DNA from 2 places in the Xenorhabdus aichiensis genome. Region 1 is predicted to be linked to the other one. Evidence: predicted binding sites of a transcription regulator. Region 1 holds the regulator's gene; the other holds the start of a gene.
The links. The regulator ArgR, encoded in region 1, controls arginine synthesis, uptake and breakdown. The targets are predictions, from matches to a motif close to ANTGAATAAAAATACANT.
Positions count from the first base shown of each region.

Region 2: a site for ArgR is predicted at 9,853-9,870, ahead of argF (ornithine carbamoyltransferase). Genes of this name have one in related genera too.

Region 1 covers NZ_JAQRFO010000006.1:26,925-38,338, forward strand. The annotation lists gene dacB (serine-type D-Ala-D-Ala carboxypeptidase) at 1-1,239, shown strand, start outside; gene cgtA (Obg family GTPase CgtA) at 1,299-2,477, opposite strand; gene rpmA (50S ribosomal protein L27) at 2,607-2,864, opposite strand; gene rplU (50S ribosomal protein L21) at 2,885-3,193, opposite strand; gene ispB (octaprenyl diphosphate synthase) at 3,446-4,417, shown strand; gene PSI22_RS04490 (DNA-binding protein) at 4,445-4,825, opposite strand; gene PSI22_RS04495 (DNA-binding protein) at 4,901-5,248, opposite strand; gene PSI22_RS04500 (helix-turn-helix domain-containing protein) at 5,436-5,702, shown strand; gene mdh (malate dehydrogenase) at 5,815-6,753, opposite strand; gene argR (transcriptional regulator ArgR) at 7,281-7,751, shown strand; gene mpl (UDP-N-acetylmuramate:L-alanyl-gamma-D-glutamyl-meso-diaminopimelate ligase) at 7,889-9,259, opposite strand; gene fbp (class 1 fructose-bisphosphatase) at 9,431-10,435, shown strand; gene ppa (inorganic diphosphatase) at 10,851-11,381, shown strand.
Region 2 covers NZ_JAQRFO010000060.1:8,935-20,348, forward strand. The annotation lists gene PSI22_RS18860 (IS30 family transposase) at 1-24, opposite strand, end outside; gene PSI22_RS21570 (helix-turn-helix domain-containing protein) at 1-491, opposite strand, end outside; partial or broken gene PSI22_RS18870 (IS110 family transposase) at 918-1,076, shown strand; gene PSI22_RS18875 (MFS transporter) at 1,502-2,671, opposite strand; gene PSI22_RS18880 (hypothetical protein) at 3,377-3,820, shown strand; gene PSI22_RS18885 (hypothetical protein) at 3,881-4,147, shown strand; partial or broken gene PSI22_RS21575 (RNA 2'-phosphotransferase) at 4,134-4,247, shown strand; gene PSI22_RS18890 (hypothetical protein) at 4,350-4,655, opposite strand; partial or broken gene PSI22_RS21640 (transposase family protein) at 5,088-5,280, shown strand; gene PSI22_RS18900 (class I SAM-dependent methyltransferase) at 5,644-6,381, shown strand; gene PSI22_RS18905 (PfkB family carbohydrate kinase) at 6,591-7,724, opposite strand; partial or broken gene PSI22_RS18910 (IS1-like element transposase) at 8,443-8,711, shown strand; gene argF (ornithine carbamoyltransferase) at 8,814-9,827, opposite strand; gene rraB (ribonuclease E inhibitor RraB) at 10,061-10,498, shown strand; gene PSI22_RS18925 (GNAT family N-acetyltransferase) at 10,565-11,068, opposite strand; gene PSI22_RS18930 (amino acid ABC transporter substrate-binding protein) at 11,313-11,414, opposite strand, start outside.

The DNA.
Region 1 (11,414 bases):
ATTGTGACGGCATTGGCAGCCCTGTTACAGCTTGGCAAGGATTACCGTTTTATCACCACACTGGAAAGTAATGCTGATATTTCAAATGGTATATTGAAGGGCAATCTGACTGCCCGTTTTGTTGGTGATCCAACGCTGACACGCTCGCAACTGCGCAATATGGTAGAAACGTTGAAACAATCCGGCATAAAACAGATTGATGGCGATCTCATCATAGACAGTTCAATTTTCTCAAGCCATGATAAAGCTCCGGGTTGGGTATGGAATGACATGACCCAATGCTTCAGTGCACCTCCAGCCGCCGCAATTGTAGATAAAAACTGCTTTTCTGTTTCGCTGTATAGTTCAGAACAACCCGGTGAACTGGCGTTTGTCCGTGTTCCTTCTTTTTATCCTGTCAATATATTCAGTGAAGTAAAAACGCTGTCTAAAGGCTCTCCAGAAGCAAAATACTGTGAACTGGATGTTACCTCAGGTGAATTAAACAGATTTACTCTGACAGGCTGTCTGACACAGCGCAGTGAACCACTGCCACTGGCATTCGCCATCCAGAATGGAGCAAGTTATGTGGGTGCTATTTTGAAAAATGAACTGCACATCGCTGACATTGAGCTAAAAGGCCATCTACGGCGCCAATCGAATCCTGAGCAACCAGAGAAGATTCTCGCTTTGAATGAATCTGCTCCATTGCATGATCTGCTTAAAATCATGCTGAAAAAGTCAGATAACATGATTGCCGATACCGTCTTTCGCACCCTCGGTCATCGCTATTTCAACGTGCCCGGAACATGGCGGACTAGTTCTGATGCCGTTCGTCAGATACTGAAACAAAAAGCAGGCATTAATCTAGGCAGTACCGTCATGGTTGATGGTTCCGGCCTTTCACGTCACAATTTAATCACGCCAGCAACCATGATGGAGATCTTGCAATTTATCGCGCAACATAATGATGATCTCGACTTTATCTCCATGCTGCCAAAATCAGGTTATGACGGTACTCTGTCCTATCGTCCGGGACTCCATGAAGCCGGTGTAAATGGTAAAGTCTTTGCAAAAACAGGGTCACTGCAAGGGGTTTATAATCTTGCTGGCTTTATTACCGCTGCCAGCGGACAGCAGATCGCCTTTGTCCAGTTTATCTCTTCTTATTCTGTCTTACCTGACGATCAACGTACCCGCCGTGTTCCTCTGGCTCGTTTCGAAAGTCATTTATATAAATCTCTATACCAAAATCATTGATCGAAAAAGGGCGCTTTTTAAGCGCCCTTTTGTCATTCTTGTACGTCTAGAGTGAAGATCTAGTGTTTATAAATAAACTCAACGCCTTCTTCGTCTCCCTCGTCCCAGTCATCATCCCAATCATCATCAGCATCCGTATCAGATGACTGCTGTAACTGCTCTTTGTGGTAATCATCCCACATGAATTCAACTTTTTCCGGCTGGGCGTTTTCTTCCACTTCCATATGGCGAGGCTGAGTTTTCATGAATTCCATGATATCCCAGCAGAGCTCTTTCACTCCCTGACGATTTACAGCCGAAATCATGTAATAGTCGCCTTCCCAACCAAGCTCATCAGCAATGGCTTTTGCCCGCTGTTTAGCGTCTTCCGGATCGGTCAGATCGACTTTATTGAATACCAGCCAACGCGGTTTTTCTGCCAGTTTTTCGCTGTATTTATGCAGTTCTTTGATGATGATACGGGCATTTTCAACCGGATCAGATTCATCGATCGGGCAGAGATCAATTAAGTGAAGTAAGACACGGCAACGCTCCAAATGTTTCAGGAAACGAATACCCAAGCCTACACCTTCTGACGCACCCTCGATCAAACCAGGAATATCTGCCACGACAAAGCTTTGCTCGTTATCCATCCGCACAACGCCAAGGCTTGGCACCAGTGTCGTAAATGGATAATCCGCTACTTTAGGTTTCGCCGCCGAAACAGAGCGAATGAAGGTGGATTTACCTGCATTTGGCATCCCCAGCATTCCCACGTCTGCCAGCAGCATCAGCTCCAGCATCAGCTCACGGCTTTCACCTGGCGTCCCCATCGTTTTTTGGCGAGGAGCACGGTTAACAGAAGATTTAAAGCGGGCATTACCAAGGCCGTGGAAACCCCCTTTAGCAACCATCTGACGCTGCTCATGACGCACCATATCCGCAAGGACTTCCCCAGTCGCGATATCACGCACACGGGTTCCTACTGGTACTTTGATGGTAATGTCTTGGCCACGTCTACCGGTACAATCACGGCTTTGTCCATTTTGACCACGTTCAGCACGGAAGGATTTTTCAAAACGGTAGTCAATAAGCGTATTGAGATTTTCATCTGCCAGCAGATAGACATCACCGCCGTCACCACCATCACCGCCGTCGGGCCCACCTTTTGGAATATATTTTTCTCGACGGAAGCTGACACAACCATTGCCACCATCTCCCGCTACAACCAGTATGCTGGCTTCATCTACAAATTTCATCACTTTTCTCCGTAGGATAACCACCGTAAAGCTGGATGGCTGCTGTACCCAGAGATGGCGTAATCCAGAATATAAAAAGCCCCGCAACACACATTGCAGGGCTTCCGATTCGATTTAGACTCAAAAAACTTATTCAGCTACGATACTGATAAACTTACGGTTTTTTGAACCTTTAACTTCGAATTTAATTTTTCCGTCAGCTAATGCGAACAGGGTGTGGTCACGGCCGCAACCTACGTTGCTGCCTGCGTGGAATTTAGTACCACGTTGACGAACAATGATGCTGCCTGCCAAAACAGACTCACCACCAAAACGTTTTACACCCAGACGTTTGCTTTCAGAATCGCGACCGTTACGAGTCGAGCCGCCAGCCTTTTTGTGTGCCATTAATCTGCTCTCCTAAAATCTTAAGCGATGCCAGTGATTTTAACATCAGTGAACCACTGACGGTGGCCCTGCTGCTTACGGCTGTGTTTACGACGACGAAACTTAACGATTTTAATTTTCTCGCCACGGCCATGAGCAACAACTTCAGCTTTAACTTTAACGCCTTCAACTACTGGAGCGCCGATCTTGATATCTTCACCATTAGCGACCATCAGAACCTGGTCAAACTCAACAGTTTCACCGGTTGCGATGTCCAGCTTTTCCAAGCGAATTGTCTGACCTTCGCTTACTCGGTGTTGTTTACCACCACTTTGGAAAACTGCGTACATATAAACTCCGCTTTCCGCGCACCCCCTAAAATATCTTTCCAGAGCGCGCTATAAAATATTCACAATAGGGCGCGAATTCTACGCAAAAACCGATTCGAAGACAAGTGCAGAATTAGAACAGATGAGAAAAAAACAGAGTTTTTCGATTGTCATTTATTTGAACGGTTTTTCAAGTACAATCGATACATCGTGATATCTGTTGATATGCTAATTTAATGAGCACAGCTCTGAATCAGAGTCCAAAGCCAAAACATGAATTTAGAATCAATAATTAAACTTACCGCTGATGATATGGCAGCGGTTAATGAAACCATTCTTAATCAATTAAATTCTGATGTTGCGCTGATCAACCAACTTGGCTACTACATTATCAGCGGCGGTGGTAAGCGTATTCGCCCAATGATTGCGGTACTGGCTGGGAAAGCACTTCATTGTGAAGAAGAAAAACATATCAAAGTTGCCGCCTTGATCGAATTTATTCACACGGCAACGCTATTGCATGACGATGTTGTCGATGAATCCGACATGCGCCGAGGCAAGGCGACAGCCAACGCTATGTATGGCAATGCGGCCAGTGTTCTGGTTGGTGATTTCATCTACACTCGATCGTTTCAGATGATGACTGATCTCGATTCCATGCGGGTACTGAAATTGATGTCCGACGCCACGAATGTCATTGCCGAAGGTGAGGTGATGCAGTTGATGAACTGCAATGATCCTGATACCTCAGAAGATGATTATATGCGCGTGATTTACAGTAAAACCGCTCGCCTGTTTGAGGTAGCGGCGCACTCTGCGGCCATTTTATCCGGCGCGACACCAGAGCAGGAAGCTGCACTGCGTGACTATGGCCGTTATCTTGGCACGGCGTTTCAATTGATTGATGACCTGCTGGATTACGATTCAGATGATAACACGCTCGGTAAAAACACCGGGGACGACTTAAACGAAGGCAAACCTACACTGCCCCTTCTGCATGCCATGCATCATGGAGCCCCCGAGCAATCTGCACTGATACGCAGTGCCATTGAGCAAGGCAATGGCCGCCATTTGTTAGATACCGTACTAGCAACAATGAAACAGTGTGGTTCACTTAGGTACACCCGCCAACGGGCGGAAGAAGAAGCAGATAAAGCTATTTCAGCGTTACAAGTACTGGATGAGTCTCCATATAAGGCGGCCCTTGTGGGATTAGCCCATGTCGCGGTACAGCGACTTTCCTGATCTGAGCTAATCAGTATCCCAGATTGCTCAATCTGGGATACTGTCTTTATTTTCAACCTCTTGAATTCCTATGTATTGGACTAGACTAGCCAGCCCTTTCCTCAAAATGAACTTAACCATGCGTTCCCTTTCGGGTTTGGTCAATTGATAATAAGCTTCAATCCAAATCATGAACGGATCCTGTCGCTTATTCCGATAATACTCAACCGAATTTTCACTGACGGCCAGTACATTCAGAACTTCTTCGGGCAAGCTGTTGACATGATATTCGAGAGCTTTCCCCTGTACTCCGCGCTTACGGCGTTGTTCCCAACCCTCGCGCCTTGCCATCAAGTTGACGCCTTGGGGAGACGATGGCAGACCTGCGAGGCCAATGAGTTCCTTTGCAGAATACCAATCTTTTTTCATCTCTTTATCCTCGCTTTACATCGGAGCAGTGAAGAGGAAGCCAAATTTTGAACATTTGGCTTTTCAAAAGCTGCCTCAAGTAGCTATGATTTTTTCCAAAAAACTTCTTATGCCATCTCGTAATATCACTTCTGTAATTGCCTCCTTTTCTTCATCGGCGAGTAAATTAAATGCACTCACCCAAATGGATAGAGGATCTTGTTTCTGAACCTGATATTCAGGTGATATTTCATGAAGCTCCAGAGCCGACAATGTTGATTCAGGAAAACACGAATAGTGATATTCAATCGCCCTGCCTTGAACACCTGCTCGTTTCTGCCTCAACCATTCTTCACGTTTTGCTCTGGCATTAACTCCTTGTGGTGATCTAGGTAACTCACCTACACCGGTCAACTCCATTGCCGTATACCACTCTTTTTTCATAATGTTTCTCTATTTTTGTAACCAAGTTCAAAAAAGAAGTTATTAAGAAAAAATTAGAAATATTTTTAGAAAAAATAATGTTATTTTATTTTCTTAATAACAGATTCGTGTTCGTTATTAATTTCACACTAACGCTTTAGTTATACCACTAATGTGGCTTCAAATTTAATAGGAAAGGATTAAAAAAATGATTTCTATGAAATCGGATTGGCATCCTGCTGATATTATTGCTGCTTTACGTAAACGCGGAACGACACTGGCTGCCGTTTCACGCGAAGCAGGGTTAAGCTCATCAACTTTGGCGAATACACTTTCTCGCCCATGGCCTAAGGGAGAATGGATAATAGCGAATTACTTAGGATTACATCCGTCTGAAATATGGCCTAGTCGTTATTTCGATCCACATACAGGAGAACTATTAGAAAGGAAAGTTAGAGAAAAAAAGAATAATTAGCTATCAATATAATTATTGAAAGAAAAACCGCTAGTTATTTCTGAGCTAGCGGTTTCAGTTATCTAATATATTTAACTTAATTCGTATATTAATAAATTACGAATTAAATGAATTAACCGTTAATAAATTTCTCGCCTAATTCGATATCTTTTTTGAGAACGTCCAACATGCTATCCAGTGACTTCTGTTCAAAATCGCTAAGCTTGCCGATATCTAAACGTTCTTCGATACCATTTTTACCTAAGCGAACAGGCTGAGCGAAGAAGCGGGCATATTTGCCATCACCTTCTACATAGCTGCACTCGATGACATTGCTTTCACCCTGCAAGCCACGGATCAAAGAAAGACCCAGACGTGCCGCTGCCTGCCCCATAGACAGAGTGGCAGATCCGCCACCTGCTTTCGCTTCAACCACTTCAGTACCTGCGTTCTGAATACGTTTGGTTAACGCTTCAACTTCTTCATCAGTGAAGCTGACGCCCTGAATTTGTGACAGCAATGGCAGGATAGTCACACCAGAGTGCCCACCAATAACAGGCACTTCCAACTCCTCAGAGTTCTTACCTTTCAGTTCTGCAACAAAAGTATTGGAACGGATGATATCCAGCGTCGTAACACCGAACAGACGGTTTCTGTCGTAAACGCCTTCTTTTTTCAGAACCTCAGCCGCGATCGCCACAGTCGTATTCACAGGGTTCGTAATAATACCGATTAATGCTTTTGGACAAGCCTTAGCTGCCTGCTGAACCAGATTACGAATGATCCCCGCATTAATATTGAACAGATCTGAACGATCCATGCCTGGTTTACGCGCCACACCCGCAGAGATTAATACAACATCTGCGCCTACCAATGCAGGGGTTGCATCTTCACCAGCAAAACCAGTGACTTTGACTTCCGTTGGGATATGACTAAGATCGGCTGCCACACCTGGAGTCACCGGAGCAATGTCATACAAGGAAAGTTCTGAACCTGAAGGAAGTTGGGTCTTGAGTAGAAGGGCAAGTGCCTGACCAATACCACCGGCTGCACCGAGAACTGCAACTTTCATCCTGATACTCCTTAAATAAATGCTGTAAAAAACTTAAACCTGTCTGGTTAAGAGCCTGAATCTATTTCCCCACATTCAATGCATGTATGGGATAGACTCTCAGCCCCACTGATCACTACGTATTAAGAACAATCTGTTAACAGACAGATTATCTACCTAATGGCTTGATGATGAAACACCAAAGTTATTTTATTCTAGACAAAAGGCTTATCTGTTAATGAGATAACGGACACTTTTTTGAGAATTAATCCTGTTATATTATTAATAACTTAGTTGATTACCTTACTCTTATCTCCAAAACCAAACAACACCATTTAATTAACAATATATTTACCATACTCAATATGTGGGAAAGGAAACGCGGAAAAAATAAACGCATGAATATCCTGATGATTAATAAGGATATATTGGGGAAATGAAAATAATGTAATTATGCTTATTATTTTAGTTTTTTCTTCTCTTCCTTGAATAAAAATTCACTCTTTCGCATAATAATAGCTTCATAACGGATTCAACGATGGTGAAATATGCGTGCTCCTTCGAAACAGGAAGATTTGGTCAAGGCTTTCAAAGCCTTATTGAAAGAAGAAAAATTCAGCTCTCAAGGTGAAATTGTCGCAGCACTTCAGGAAGAGGGCTTTGAAAACATTAACCAATCTAAAGTTTCCAGAATGCTGACTAAATTTGGCGCAGTCCGAACCCGTAATGCAAAAATGGAGATGGTCTACTGCTTACCCGCAGAATTAGGTGTTCCCACAGCCACAAGCCCATTGAAAAATCTGGTCTTGGATGTCGATTATAATCATTGTGTTGTGGTTATTCGCACCAGTCCGGGCGCTGCACAGTTGATTGCACGCCTGCTGGATTCCCTGGGTAAAGCAGAAGGAATACTTGGCAGTATTGCGGGAGATGACACTATTTTTACGACACCAGCACAGGACTTTACAACAAAGCAGCTCTACGAGGCTATTCTCGATCTCTTTGATCAAGAACTTTAACCCTGTCGTATAGCCAAACTACATATACCCAATAGATTTCAAGTTGCAGCACGGCAGCAGACAAACGGAACCCTGGGAATATAGATAAAGAGGATCGCACGACTCATGCGATCCCCTCACTCTGACGATTTTGACAATCAAGCCTCGTGCACTTTCTTACCCAGCTCAGTCAGCAACTTCTCGTGAATGCCACCGAATCCACCATTACTCATGATAAGAATGTAATCACCCGGTTGTGCCGCCTCAACAATCACACGTACCAAAGCATCAATATCCGCACTCCAGCGAGCAGGTTGGATGCAGTGTTCCGCAATTTCTGCAACCTGCCACGGAATATTGGCAGGCTGATACAAGAAGACTTCATCAGCACGCCCCAGAGAAGGCGCAATATCATTTTTGCTCATGCCCATTTTCATGGTATTTGAACGCGGTTCTAGCACAGCTAGGATACGAGCGACACCGCCAACTTTACTTCTCAACGCTGCCAGTGTCGCCAAAATTGCAGTGGGATGATGAGCAAAATCATCATAAACAGAGATACCATTCACTTCACCACGCAATTCAAGACGGCGGCGCGCATTGATAAAATCGCCCAGTACCTGACAAGCATCCGCAGGCTGAACACCAACATGATGGGCAGCCGCAATTGCGATCAAACCATTGTGCATGTTGTGTTCACCCACCAATGACCAGTTCACTTCGCCAACCTGTTCACCTTGATGGAACACTTGGTAGATGCTGCTATCCTGACTGACTTTCTTCGCTTGCCAGTTGCCCGTTTCCCCGATATGTTCCAGCTCACTCCAGCATCCCATTCCGAGCACATGTTTCAGGTTAATGTCATTATCGGGTACCAGAATCTTACCACTGCCCGGCACAACCCTGACGAGATGGTGGAACTGTTTTTGAACGGCCGCTAGATTTTCAAAAATATCAGCATGATCAAATTCAAGGTTATTCATGATTAGCGTGCGGGGGCTGTAATGCACGAATTTTGAACGCTTATCAAAAAACGCGCAGTCATACTCATCCGCTTCAATCACGAAAAATGGACTTTCACCGATTTGTGCTGAAACGTCAAAATTGCCCGGCACACCGCCGATCAGGAACCCCGGCTTATAACCGCAGGCTTCTAAGATCCATGCTAGCATTCCTGCGGTTGTCGTTTTACCATGCGTTCCAGCGACGGCTAACACCCAGCGTTCTGGCAAAACATGATCATGTAGCCACTGTGGGCCAGATGTATAAGGAATGCCACGATCCAGCACCGCTTCCACACAGGGATTACCACGTGTCATGGCATTGCCAATGATTACCATGTCTGGCTCAGGATCGAGCTGTGAAGGATCATATCCTTGAATCAGCTCAATGCCCTGTTTTTCCAGAAGGGTACTCATTGGAGGATACACATTGGCATCAGAGCCGGTAACTTCATGACCCAATGAACGAGCGAGGATCGCCAGCCCTCCCATGAAAGTACCGCAGATGCCAAGAATATGAATACGCATTTATTTCTATCCAATATCATGAAGTGTGTCACTATTCTAACCATCAATGCTGAGATTAGAAATGCAATAGCCTATCAATCAACCCATTCTTTAGCTAAACTGCCGCGCATGAGTGCGACACGCAAGTGCAGCACGCTCTCTAAAACCACAATAAAATTCAGGGCTTTCGTCATGAAAACATTAGGCGAATTCATCGTCGAGAAACAGCACGACTTTCCTCATGCTACGGGTGAACTGACCGCACTGCTTTCTGCCATCAAACTGGGTGCCAAGATCATTCATCGGGACATCAATAAGGCTGGTCTGGTGGATATTTTAGGCACCAGCGGCGTATCGAATGTTCAGGGCGAAGTTCAGATGAAGCTGGATTTGTATGCCAATGAAAAACTGAAGGCTGCATTGAAAGCGCGCGGTGAAGTAGCAGGTATTGCTTCCGAAGAAGAAGATGAGATCGTTGTCTTTGATGGCGACCGTGCAGAAAATGCGAAGTATGTTGTTTTGATGGACCCACTGGATGGTTCTTCGAATATTGATGTAAACGTTTCCGTCGGGACTATTTTCTCAATTTACCATCGAATTACACCTATTGGGCAGCCGGTTACCGAAGAAGATTTCCTGCAACCGGGGAATCGTCAGGTTGCGGCGGGTTATGTGGTCTATGGTTCTTCCACTATGTTGGTTTACACCACGGGTTGCGGAGTTCATACATTCACTTACGATCCCTCACTCGGCGTATTCTGCCTGACTCATGAGAAAGTTCAATTCCCTGCCAAAGGCAATATGTACTCCATCAACGAAGGGAACTACATCAAATTCCCGATGGGCGTGAAGAAGTACATCAAATATTGCCAAGAACAAGACGAAACCACCCAGCGCCCTTACACCACCCGTTATATTGGCTCGCTGGTTGCAGATTTCCACCGCAACCTGCTGAAAGGCGGCATCTATATTTATCCAAGCACCGCAAGCCACCCAACAGGAAAATTGCGTCTGCTGTATGAATGCAACCCAATTGCTTTTTTGGCTGAGCAGGCGGGCGGCAAGGCCAGTGATGGCAAAAACCGAATTCTAGATATCACACCAACCCAACTGCACCAGCGCGTTCCTTTCTTCGTGGGAACAGAATCAATGGTGGAAAAAGCTGAAAGCTTTATGGCTGAATTTCCAGGTGAGTAAGTCGGTTTGTTGATTGAATAATTAATTTAATGAAGGGGCGAAGTGTCGCCTCTTTATTAATGACACGACTTATCCTTTAATTTGTTGAGCAACACGCTTAACGCAACGACTTGTTCTCAACATTAACCTCATTTTTTCCCTGCCGATTATCTATCTTGTTCCCTTAAGTTCTATACATACTCTTTCTCTATTTATATTTGTTCACGAAATCATTCTGTTCATGACTCATGAACAAGGCAGAAGTGTGAACAATAAAAAAGTAAATAATCACTTTTTATCCAATACAACAGATTTTATAACACCCAATTCCTGAGCTGTATGGCGTTCAGCGACTGGAAAAATGCGGGGACTTTAAGTCTGTTTTGGCTATAATAGCCCGCACTCCATTTTGGTCTGAAATTAAAGGAAACCTTTTATGAGCCTGAACAATGTACCGGCCGGTAAAGAACTGCCTGAAGATATCTATGTCATCATTGAGATCCCTGCGAACGCAGATCCGATCAAATATGAAGTAGATAAAGAATCTGGCGCACTGTTTGTAGACCGTTTCATGTCTACTGCAATGTTCTATCCTTGCAACTACGGTTACATCAACAATACTCTGTCCCTTGATGGCGACCCTGTTGACGTGCTGGTTCCTACCCCATACCCATTACAGCCAGGTTCCGTTATTCGCTGCCGTCCCGTTGGTGTTCTGAAAATGTCCGACGAATCTGGTGAAGATGCGAAATTGGTCGCTGTTCCTCACACCAAACTGAGCAAAGAATACGATCACATCAAAGATGTGAACGATCTGCCAGAACTGCTGCGTGCCCAAATCACCCATTTCTTTGAACATTATAAAGATCTGGAAAAAGGCAAATGGGTGAAAGTTGACGGTTGGGACAATGTCGAAGCCGCTAAAGCTGAAATCCTGTCTTCTTTCGAACGCGCTGCTAAAAAATAATCCTGAGGGATAACAGCGAGTTTCGATCATAAA
Region 2 (11,414 bases), on a different contig from region 1:
CGCTGGGCGCTGGCTGATATCCACCCGATTCGGAATGAGACTCCGGCCCGCTTTCCCCCTTTCCAACGGGTTTTACCAAAGCGAGGAAGCCGCTTGTAAAGAAAGTCGCCTGTACGACGATCTTCGCGGATACGCCGATAAATCGTGGTATGGCTAAGGGCTATCTCCGGGCATTCCCGTCTCATTCTGTAGCCGATATTTTCCGGAGACCAGCCTATTAATATCCCCTCAGACAGTATGTGCTCGTGCCGGGGGGGGTGTTTCCTAAACTTAAATGCGGTCTTTTTTCGCTTATCTTTCAAGATATCTGCCGTTTCTGCACAATAGTGTTCACCGGGGGTATTGCGTTTCAGTTCACGTGAAACGGTACTGGGATGAACGCCGATCGCTTCAGCTATCTGATATTGTGGAAATCCCTTGTGATGCAGGGCTTGAAGCTGATATCGTTGTCCTGGAGTCAACTGTCGATACTGTCTGGTTTGTTTATGCATATCAGGCTATGGTTTCTGGGGTGAGATCCGTGAAATTTATCACAGTTGACTCACTCCTTTTAATATCCCGCCTGTTGCACTTAATATGTTAACTCAGCACCATCTTACTGGGATTTTTAAATCAGATTACATTTAAATAAATAAAAGTCAACACACGCAGAATAAAAAATATAATGATTTTCTATAAAAAATTACATTCATAGATAGTTACAGATCGCTTAAAGTAACCGATCAATTTAATTTAAAATTACAATTTTTTATCTTAAAGTTATAAATGGAAACATTGAAATAATAAAAATAAAAGCAATCACGTTCTTGTGAAAAAATATGAAGAAATAATATTATATGATATGGATGAATTATGGATATATTAAAAAGTTGCTTCCTCGAATACGCGCAGAGCTGACCAAATCGGTGACTATAGATTTTATACAACGTATTAACCACCAATCCGGGCGCTTAGCGGATTGGGTCAGAATTCAACTTGAACGAAAACATTCGAATATTGTGGCCTGTGCACTCGCGAATAAATTAGCGCGTATAGCCTGGGCCATAACCACAAGACAAACCGTGTTTGAAAGATAATGATAAAGTGACTCTAAGCAGCCACTTTATCGTTAATTTAAACGCTTAAACAGTTTACCCATCAGGTTTTGCGAAGATTGATTATTGATGACATGAACGGCCTACCGGCCTGATGAGAAACCTAACATAAAAAATGGCTCTTTCAAGCCGACACGGTTTTAAGGTTCATCAGGCGCGGAACTCATCGAGGCGCAGGCTCCTTGCCTACAGTGACGCCGGATAGATTTAAGCAAGCCAAAAATTCATCAAAAATTAGTGTTGCAAAAAAGAGGGGAACCATAGATTTTTATGCTCTCCGGAGGAGGAAAAGGACATCGGCACCAGCCGGCTCACGTCACCGACGTGCTGATTTATGCGTATCAGTCAACACGACGGGAGGGGGGCGCTGGCGTCAGTGTGTACGGATCATCAGCTGGCGACGACGTTTACTCCTGAAGGCAATCCCGTTGGTTGGGTACAGAGACCAGCACGATTATGTTAGCGATGCTGGAAAACAGAAGCAGGATAATCAACATATTCATCGCGCTCACGCCGAGCATTCCCATTATCCAGATGTAACTCGCTGAGAAAGCGATCTGGCAAATAGCAAGTACGGAACTTGCCAAACCGGCATTTTGCTTAAACGGGTTCAAGGCTTGGCTCATCAATATTCCGAATCCCATAGCAAAACCAACACCGATCATAGCGAACCCTACGAGATTTAAATAAGCGTTTAGGTTCAGCATTTGTGTGAGGGTAAATATGATTGCGCATGATAGAAATAGAATTTGCGATAATAGGAGAACCGTTTTTTGCCCAAGTTTTGATAGGAAATAGGGCGTTAAAAATGAGGTAATCATGCTAAAGCTAGCCAGCCCCGTCATTGATATTGAGTATTGCGCCGTAGATAACCCCATTTGACCCATTAATATGATTGGAGATATATTTACATATGTCAATATTGCCGTGATAGACAAGCAAGTAATGAATAGGCGGCTGATGAATAATGGCGAGAACAGACTTTCATCGCTGCTGCTCTCTCTATTCTGATTCGTCTCTTTATTATTAAGGTACGTTTCATCAAGCCAGAGCATACAGACTAAGCATGAAATGCCCGCGAAGATTGCCATGCCGGTGAAGAGGCTTGGCCATTCAAAGCTCATTAATAGTAAATAACCCAGGACCGGGGCAATAACAGGAACGATACAAGTAATACCATTAATCACCGACAATACTTTTGAGCGCTTATCGTCGTCCAGGGTATCCCTCAGGATTGCAAAGGTGACGACATAGCAGAAGCCGGCACCGACTCCCTGCCAAAAGCGCGCGAAAAGAAATTGTTCGGCAGAAACAGTAAACGCTGCGCCATATGAAGCGCAGACAAAAATTAACGCACCCAATAATGCGATGGGTTTTCGGCCAAATCGGTCGGATACAAGTCCTGCGATAATCATGGTCGATGCCATACCGGCCAAATAAATAGAAAAAGCAGTATGAAGGTCTACGGCAGTGGCATTTAAATCTTTGGCAATATCGGGTAAGCCAACAAGATATAAGTCCACGCCCAAGGGGTAAATTAGCACTAACATAAAGCAACATGCGAGGTATTTGAACATACTGATTTCCTGCAGATTTCAGATCATAAAGAGACAAACACGCCTAATTAACATAAACCGCCTGTTCAAAAAAACACCCGCATAGAAACTCGCACATACCTTATGGATCGGTCGGCGCGACGGCAGCTGAACTTGTCAGGTATCACATAAGACAAACTACTTAGTTTATTTTAATAATAGCCTTTTTCTTTGAAGATTAATGCTTAATGACGCTGAGCATGATTCAAATTTATAGATAGATCAAGGTTTTTTAAATGAACATGAATATATAATAAGAAAACTATATTGATTTATATAGTCATAAAATGAAATAAAAAATAACTTTAAATTAGGTTGTGTATTTGTATACTGTGTTTATAGTTTTCAACCTGAAATAACTAATTATTTAATTTTTATTATCCGTTATTGAGTGAGTTATTGTAATTACAACACGGATAGTTACTGTAATTAGATGATAGGAAGCATTATCCCCCTATGCATATATTTCATACCAAGCACATGCATTTTTTAAATGCATACATGTGCGCTTCAATATGCAGATTTCATACATAAATAACGATGAGGTGTCACATGAAATATTAATTTTTTACATTTAATATAACGTGACTTGGTTTTTTTACAGCTTATATCAAATTATTTTGATATGGAGCGAAATAGTAACATGAAAATTATCTTGTTATTAATTAACCTCAGAGGAGATAATGCGTGAGGCATTTATCACGGAATGTTAAGTTGTCATCACTAGGACTATCACTTGATTTATCTGATTTTAATCTTAAAGACATAATCACTAAAAACAAATTCACGATTTATAATCAAGAAATTAGCCCATATATAGTTAAAAGCATTGCAGAAGAAAATATTCGTAAACAGTTAGCTAATGATTTTGACGTTTACTCCGAATTATCATGGGTCTCTGAACGACAGAAATATGGCTATTTATTAATGAGGAATTGTTTTTCGACCGATAAATTACCGCCAACCCCTTGCAATGATGAAGCACCTGATGCGAGTTTATGGATCGAGCCAGCATCAACGTTAATGGCTATGTTAGGTGTAACAGGTCACACGGTCTCCTCTTATCTAAATGAAATGCAAGGCCGATTGGCGCACATGGTTATGCCCGCCAAGAACAATGGAAAGTCTTGATCCCGCTCTACAAAAAACCTTTCCCCGCATACAGAAGTCGTCAATGGTCATTGGTCGGAAATGCTTCCTGATGACACAAGGAATCAAGTCATTGCACCAGAGGTATTTGCCCTGGCATGTCTAAGAAATCCGACTCAGGCAGCGACAACGGTTTGGTCATTGGATGACATTTTGAATAATTTAAGTTATTCAACGATAGAGCAGCTGATGAAACCGGAATATATCGCCAGCAGCCAATCCAGCTTTGATGTTGATTCAAAAATAGAAAATGTCAGTGTGATTGGCGATATCAATGGTCGACTTGTCATAAGATATCCTAAAAATTAACGCCCAGTTAATGCATGAACAGGGCTTTAAATTCCATCAGGCAGATAATGGCGTTTGGTTGACAAAATCGGTGCCGGTCAAATATATAAGCTTCAATTAGATTCTTATTTTTGGTGATTACCATGTTGGTTACTGATGCTCTGCTGGCGTTCATCGTTGCCGCTTTTTTGCTTATAATGATTTCAGGTATATGGTATTGGTTTTAAGAATGGCGGCCTGCATGTTGGAGATTGTGATAATTGGATACTTTGTCTCCATCTCCATCTCCGCCTTTACCGCCGTCTCCACCATTTCTTCCTGATTGACCGGGAGATGAGCCGTTACCCCCGTGACTTCCATTTATACAGTTGCTATTAGGTATCCCGTTTTTACCATCCTGACTAGGTTTTCCATTGAATTGATTACAATCAGTAATTTTCACATTGGTCTTGGCGTTGGTATTGGCATGTAATGATACGAACGGAATGGTTAATATAGATGCAGCTATGATTATTATGCTTGGTTTCATTTTTATTTTTCTCCAGAATATAGAATTTCTTTACAAAAAGTAAAATCACGCAGCTTAATTATCCAATTTTATAAATTAATCTATTGTTTATTTAGCCTTTTTATTTTTTCAATTTAAAGATTGATGATTTTATTTTATCGAAAATAGTCATTTAAAAAATAACGCTCTAAAAAGAACGTAGCGCAGTGACCAGTTCTATTTCATGATGTAATTTAATATTTTGTTAAAGATTGTTTTTAAACAAAATTTAAATAAATAAAAATTATCATCCGCAATATGCTTATTCAGCAATTTAGTTAAACTAATTTCGTTGCCATGTCAAAAGGACGTGTTGAAACAGGGTGAGATCGCGAATGTTATTTGACCAAATCGGGTCAATTTGATCTGTCGCTGAAATTATGATCTTATACCCCTTTTTTCGTGAGCACCAGAATGAGTGTCGGTGCTTTTGCTCTGTATTTCGGTGAGTTATCCGATCTCGCCAGTCTGCCAAAGTCAGTTACCCTTTATTTGACGTGCTGTTTTCAACGGGATTCCCTGCCCATGACACAATAGCCCGTATTATCTCCCGCCTTGACCCGGTCAGTTTCAACGCTGATTCATTCAATGGGCACAGGCTGTCAGCGCAGGTATCGGCTGTTAGCCTTCCCCGGTGCTGTTTATGATGATGGCCTTTTCTGAAAGAAAAACACACTGTCAATTTATTGCAACAGAGTGGGGGAGACATCTCATTACACCCTAATAAAAATATTACTTATATCGCATTTTTATAACGAATAAGTAACTCTAAATTTTTATCGGGGCAGTAATTTCGAGTATAAAAATATTTAGTTATTTTTAACTGAATTCAAACATGATCTATCGTAGAAAGTTACTTACGTTACAAAAATAATTATATCTAATTGTTTCGTGATATTTTATCTTTTTATATAATACCCTCATTAGATATTTTTCATGAGAACATGCCTTTTTATCAGGAGTTATAATAATGGAAGAGCAAGCAAATTATGATTTTATTGGTGAATATTATGAAAAATTCTCCAATACAGTCGCTCAACGGCAGTCTGAGCTTAGAGATATCCTCAACATGGTCGGTGATATACAGGGAAAATCAGTCCTAGATTTAGCTTGCGGATATGGTTATTTTGGGCGGGAATTACACTGCCGCGGCGCTTCAAAAGTGGTCGGCGTCGACATCTCTGAGAAAATGATTGAACTCGCCAAAGCAAAATCTAAACTGTATGGTGATGATATTGAGTTTTGCGTACAAAACGTATGTGAAATGAAATTACATGAAAAATTTGATATCGTTATCGCTGCCTTCTTATTCCACTACTCACAATCTACTGAAGAGCTTGAAGCTATGTTTCAAGCGGCCGCTAATCATTTAAAGCCCTCTGGAAAATTAATAGCTTACATGTCATCACCTGATTATCGATTAGAAAATGGAAACTGTGATAATTATGGCTTCAAAATTTTGAGCGAAGAGCCTTGGCAAAATGGTTTCTGTTGCCAGGCAGAATTTCTGACAACTCCACCAAGTCCTTTCACATTTTATCGTTGGAGCCGTGAAAGCTACGAAAACGCAATTAATAAAGCAGGATTCAGTCGTTTTAGCTGGCAAAAACCAACAGTCTTAGCAAGCGACTTAGAACGTTATCCTCAAGGTTTTTGGGATATTTATTTGCAGAATTGTGTTCATACCGGACTTATTTGTCAGTTTTAGGTTCGTTGTCCATTATCTCCGCATCTGTGGTTATATTTCATTTCATCGAACATAAGCCCTTCCTATTTTTTTCGATTAGTGAATAATGTTTGTCATACGGGAAACATTGAAAAAATTGCCGGGTTTTAGCCCGGCTTTAGCCAAATATTCTAACATTTTTTTATTTTTATTATGTCGGCGGTATGAGTAATGTTATTTCACAATTGTTATTAACGATATGAATCCAATACCAGCAACTTTTCAACATCGAAGGGCGACAGAGTTAATGAATAAGTCAATTCAGTAGATAGTACAAGAGCGGCACAACGTTGTGCGAAATGAACACTTTCCTGAAAATCCATACCTGCTAACGCACAATGAACTAATCCCGCCATCATTGCATCACCGGAACCTGTGGTATTGACAACATTAACAGGAAATGCCGGAGAGTGACCTTCTATATAACCTAGCTCACTGTAGTACACACCTTCAGCCCCCATGCTTAAAATTACCCGTTGAACGCCTTGTTCATGAAACCATGATGTTACCGATTGAGCCTCTTTTATTGAATTAATTTTAATACCACTGATCTTTTCCGCTTCCAGCCGATTGGGTCTAATAGTATGAATATATGATAACCAGTTACGTACTATGCCAGCCTTATATGACGAGACAGGATTAACAAATATTGGCACATTACCTGAGTTTTTAAATAACCATTCCAGAGCTTCTTCTTTCAAATTACAGTCGATAATCAGTATTCCTGCTCTTTCAATGAGAGGTTTAGATTTATTTAGTAGCTCAGGAGTGAGTTTTTTCAAAATATCCATATCACTAACGGATGTATGCGGTTCACCATTGCTATCAACTATTGAATGATAGATTGATGTTCTTGCATCATTCAGTTTATGAGAATGGCTAACATCAACGCCTGCTAACCTGGTTTCTCTAAAAAGTCTTTTTCCATATGAATCATCACCAAAAACAGAAATTAAATAACTATCATTCTTTAACGCGGCAATGTTATGCGCAACATTTCGAGCTACACCACCTAACGTATATTTTGTTTTCCCTGGGTTGGAATCTTTCTTTAATAATTCAGTCGAAGCGAAACTGGTAATATCCATGTTGGAAGCACCAACCGTTACGGCACAATTCCCACTGGAAAAAATGTAACCCTTACCTTTTATATGTCCCTTTTTTTGTAGATTCAGGATATGTCCTGCGACGCTTGAACGACTGATTTCAATAATATCAGCGATTTCTTTTTGGGCGAGAAAAGGATTTTTCCTAAGAAGTTGTAATATTCTAAACTCCAGATTATCCATTTTTCTCATATCATGCCCTTTATTATTGCGAAACATGGTTATTTTTATTCCATTGATTAATGATAGTAAAGTGTATTTTTATACATTATGCTTGGAGTGAGAAAGCGATCGTAAACTTAATGATATATTATTCATCGTTAAAAATGTGATTTTACTCTTAAATTTTGTTCTGAAAAATAACGAATAAGCGGGATTTTAAAAAGATTAGCGTGGTAACCATATTTTATTCCGTTTATTTTCAATTAAAAACAATTGGTTATGTTACCTCTGTATCATTTTAAGCATTTGTCTTTTCTTCTGTTTTAATTTTTTTTCTAAAATGAAATGGCGATTTTCAATTACATTGAAATGTGATAATTAACACATTTTTACCAGTATTAAATATAACTTCACGATTTTATTGCGGTGTAATATTTTTATATTTAATAATATTTTTTATTACACCATTAAATTTATTTAATTATGCTATTACTATGGGCGCTTTTAATTGTCAAGGTATTATTTCTGTAAGTAAAATATCTCGGTTAATCATAATAACCGATATTTATTTATATTTAATTAATTTTTTCATCAGCTAAATAGCTTTCCAAAATAGTGATACACCTTGCATGGATCTTTAAGTAGCAAGGCTTACGAACTGGTCACGCATTCAAAGTGTTGTTCTTTGTATATACTCTCTATTTTCAATGCTAGGGGGAGACCTCAGATGGCTACGGTAGATGTGAGATGTCGGTTTTGCCATTAAAATAGAAATATGTAAAAACATGGCACAGGTAAAGGAGGGTATCAGCGTTACCGTTGTTTATTGTGTGACCACATTTTCCAGCTTGACTACTCTTATCGCGCTTGTCAGGTCGGAATAAAAGAGCAACTCATTGATTTAGTTCTGAATGATTCTGGCATTCGCGATACTGCCCGGACACTGCATATCAGTATTAATGCTGCCGTCCGAACTTTAAAAGGTTGTCGCCACGAGGCGTAACCTCGCTACCTCTAGAGAATTTAGAAATCCAACTTATCTGTTAAGTTGATGAGGTGGGGTTTCAGATTATTTTCCCCAACTCGCATTATCGTTATTTATGAAAAAACAAAAAGCGGTGCTCATTCGCACCGCATTAACACCCATCAAAAACTAAGTTCCTTCGCTAGCGTTGCTACCATCACTGCCTTAATCGTGTGCATACGGTTTTCTGCCTGATCAAACACAATACTGTGTTTTGATTCAAAGACCTCACTAGTGACTTCCAGCCCACCATACAGATTGAATTCCTCAGCCAGTTGTTTGCCAAGCGTTGTTTCTTCATCGTGGAACGCAGGAAGGCAATGGAGGAACTTCACCTCTGGGTTCCCCGTCAGTTGAATGACATCCATATTCACTTGATAGGGCTTTAGCAGCGCAATGCGCTCTTGCCAGACTGTTTTGGGTTCCCCCATCGAAACCCAAACATCAGTGTAAAGAAAATCGGCATCTTTAACGCCGGTCGCAATGTCTTCTGTCAGGGCGATCCTGCCGCCGGTTTTTTCTGCCAGGGTTTGGCATTCGGCAATCAATGCCGCATCCGGCCAGCACGCTTTGGGAGCGACCAGACGCAGATCCATACCGGTTAATGCAGCGGCTTCTAGCATCGTATTGCCCATGTTATTGCGGGCATCGCCCAAATAGGCGAATTTGATTTCAGTTAGTGGCTTCTGGCTATGTTCCTGCATCGTCAGTAAATCGGCTAACAGTTGAGTCGGGTGGAATTTATTCGTCAAACCATTCCAGACCGGAACGCCGGCGTATTTCGCCAGAGTTTCGACAACTTCCTGCCCGTATCCACGGTACTGAATGCCGTCATACAGACGCCCAAGTACCCGTGCGGTATCCTTGATGGATTCTTTATGTCCAATCTGGCTGCCATTTGAGCTTAAATAGGTGACGCTGGCACCCTGATCATGAGCAGCGACTTCAAAGGCACAGCGTGTACGGGTGGAGTCTTTCTCAAAAATCAGCGCGATGTTTTTACCTGACAGTAAAGGCGACTCTTTACCTGATTTTTTATTCGCTTTTAATTCACTCGCCAGTGTCAGAAATGCATTGATTTCCGAAGGAGTATAGTCATGTAATCTTAGTAAGTTACGTCCATAAAATGGATTCATGCTGTATTTTCTCCATTAGAGTGATACTGAATTTATATTCAATATATATCGATAAAAAATTCAATTACAACCCCTGTGATGTGTATTTGTCATCTCAATGAAATTAAGGCAATTTGTCATGCCATAGTTTACGGTCTGTATTTCCTTTTTGACGAAATTGGATAGCTATATCCTTCGCAGGAAAAAGATGGGAGAATGCGAAACAGGACAGCCAAATGACGGAGGGGATTGGCATGGCAGACCCACATGCTTTAGAAGAACAGCGCGAAGAAACTCGCTTGATCATTGAAGAATTATTGGAAGATGGCAGCGATCCTGATGCGCTTTATATTATTGAGCACCATTTTTCGGCGGAAAACTTCGATCTTTTGGAAAAAGCCGCCGTTGAAGCATTCAAACTCGGTTATGAAGTGACGGATGCGGAAGAGCTGGAAACTGAAGATCGTGTTGTGCTGATGTGCTGTGATATCATCAGTGAAAGCCGTCTAGATGCTGAACTGATTAATACTCAGGTTGAGCAACTCATGAATCTGGTTGAAAAGCTCGGTGTGAATTACGATGGTTGGGGGACGTATTTTGAAGATCCCAATGCGCCAGATGATGATGATGATGATGATGATGAAGACGAAGCTGAAGATTTCCCTGAGCAGGACGAACGCAAACTTCACTAAGTTCTTCTGACGAGATTGTCGAAATAAATGCCCCACTTGGTCTGTGGGGCTGACTGATTAGAAGCATTATAGTGCTTTGATCATCCTGACCTCACAGTCGCTGTGGCCAGTATTGCCGAGTGGCTCACCAAGATGGCTGAATCCCAGTTTTTCATACAGTTTGATAGCTGCTTGCAAGATCTCCGTGGTTTCCAGATAGCAGCGCTTGAAGCCTTGTTTGGTGCCAAATTCCAGTGATTGTTGCACGATTTGTCTGGCAACGCCTTTTCCCCTAAGTACTGATGAGAGATACATCTTCTGTAACTCACAGATATCATCATCGCCGCCAGCCAGTGGAGCAACACCTCCGCCGCCAACGACTTCCCCATCCATTTCGACGACCCAGTAAGCGCTGCGTGGCTGGCTGTATACTTCGTACAATGTATCCAGAATCGGATCTGCGACGGCAAAACCTCGGTCTGCGGTCAGGCCATGTTCGGCGGATACTTGACGGATAACGGCAGCAATACCGGTATTATCTTGCGGAATAATGGGGCGAATGACGTAGTTTTGTGTTGTTTTTTCAGTCATTATTTCCTCTTTATATTTTTTATTTTGACTTAAAATTCTCCCAAAACAGGAAGTTTGTTGGGGGGAGATACGACTCAAGGAGGATAAAGTGATTGGAGCCACACTTGAGGATAGAATTAACTTCGTAAGTCACTATCAGCTTGATATTAATTGAAAAAATAAATAAGTAAACAGGATAAGCTTGCTGAATCTATTAATGGGCGGCGCTATGAAAACGCCGCTGATTGAGGAATTGAGGGGCAGGTTATTTGGAAATATCAGTGCCGAAGTATTTTTCGGAAATACGGGCATAAGTCCCGTCATCTTTCATGTCTTGCAGTGCCTTATTGATGACGGCGATCAGTTC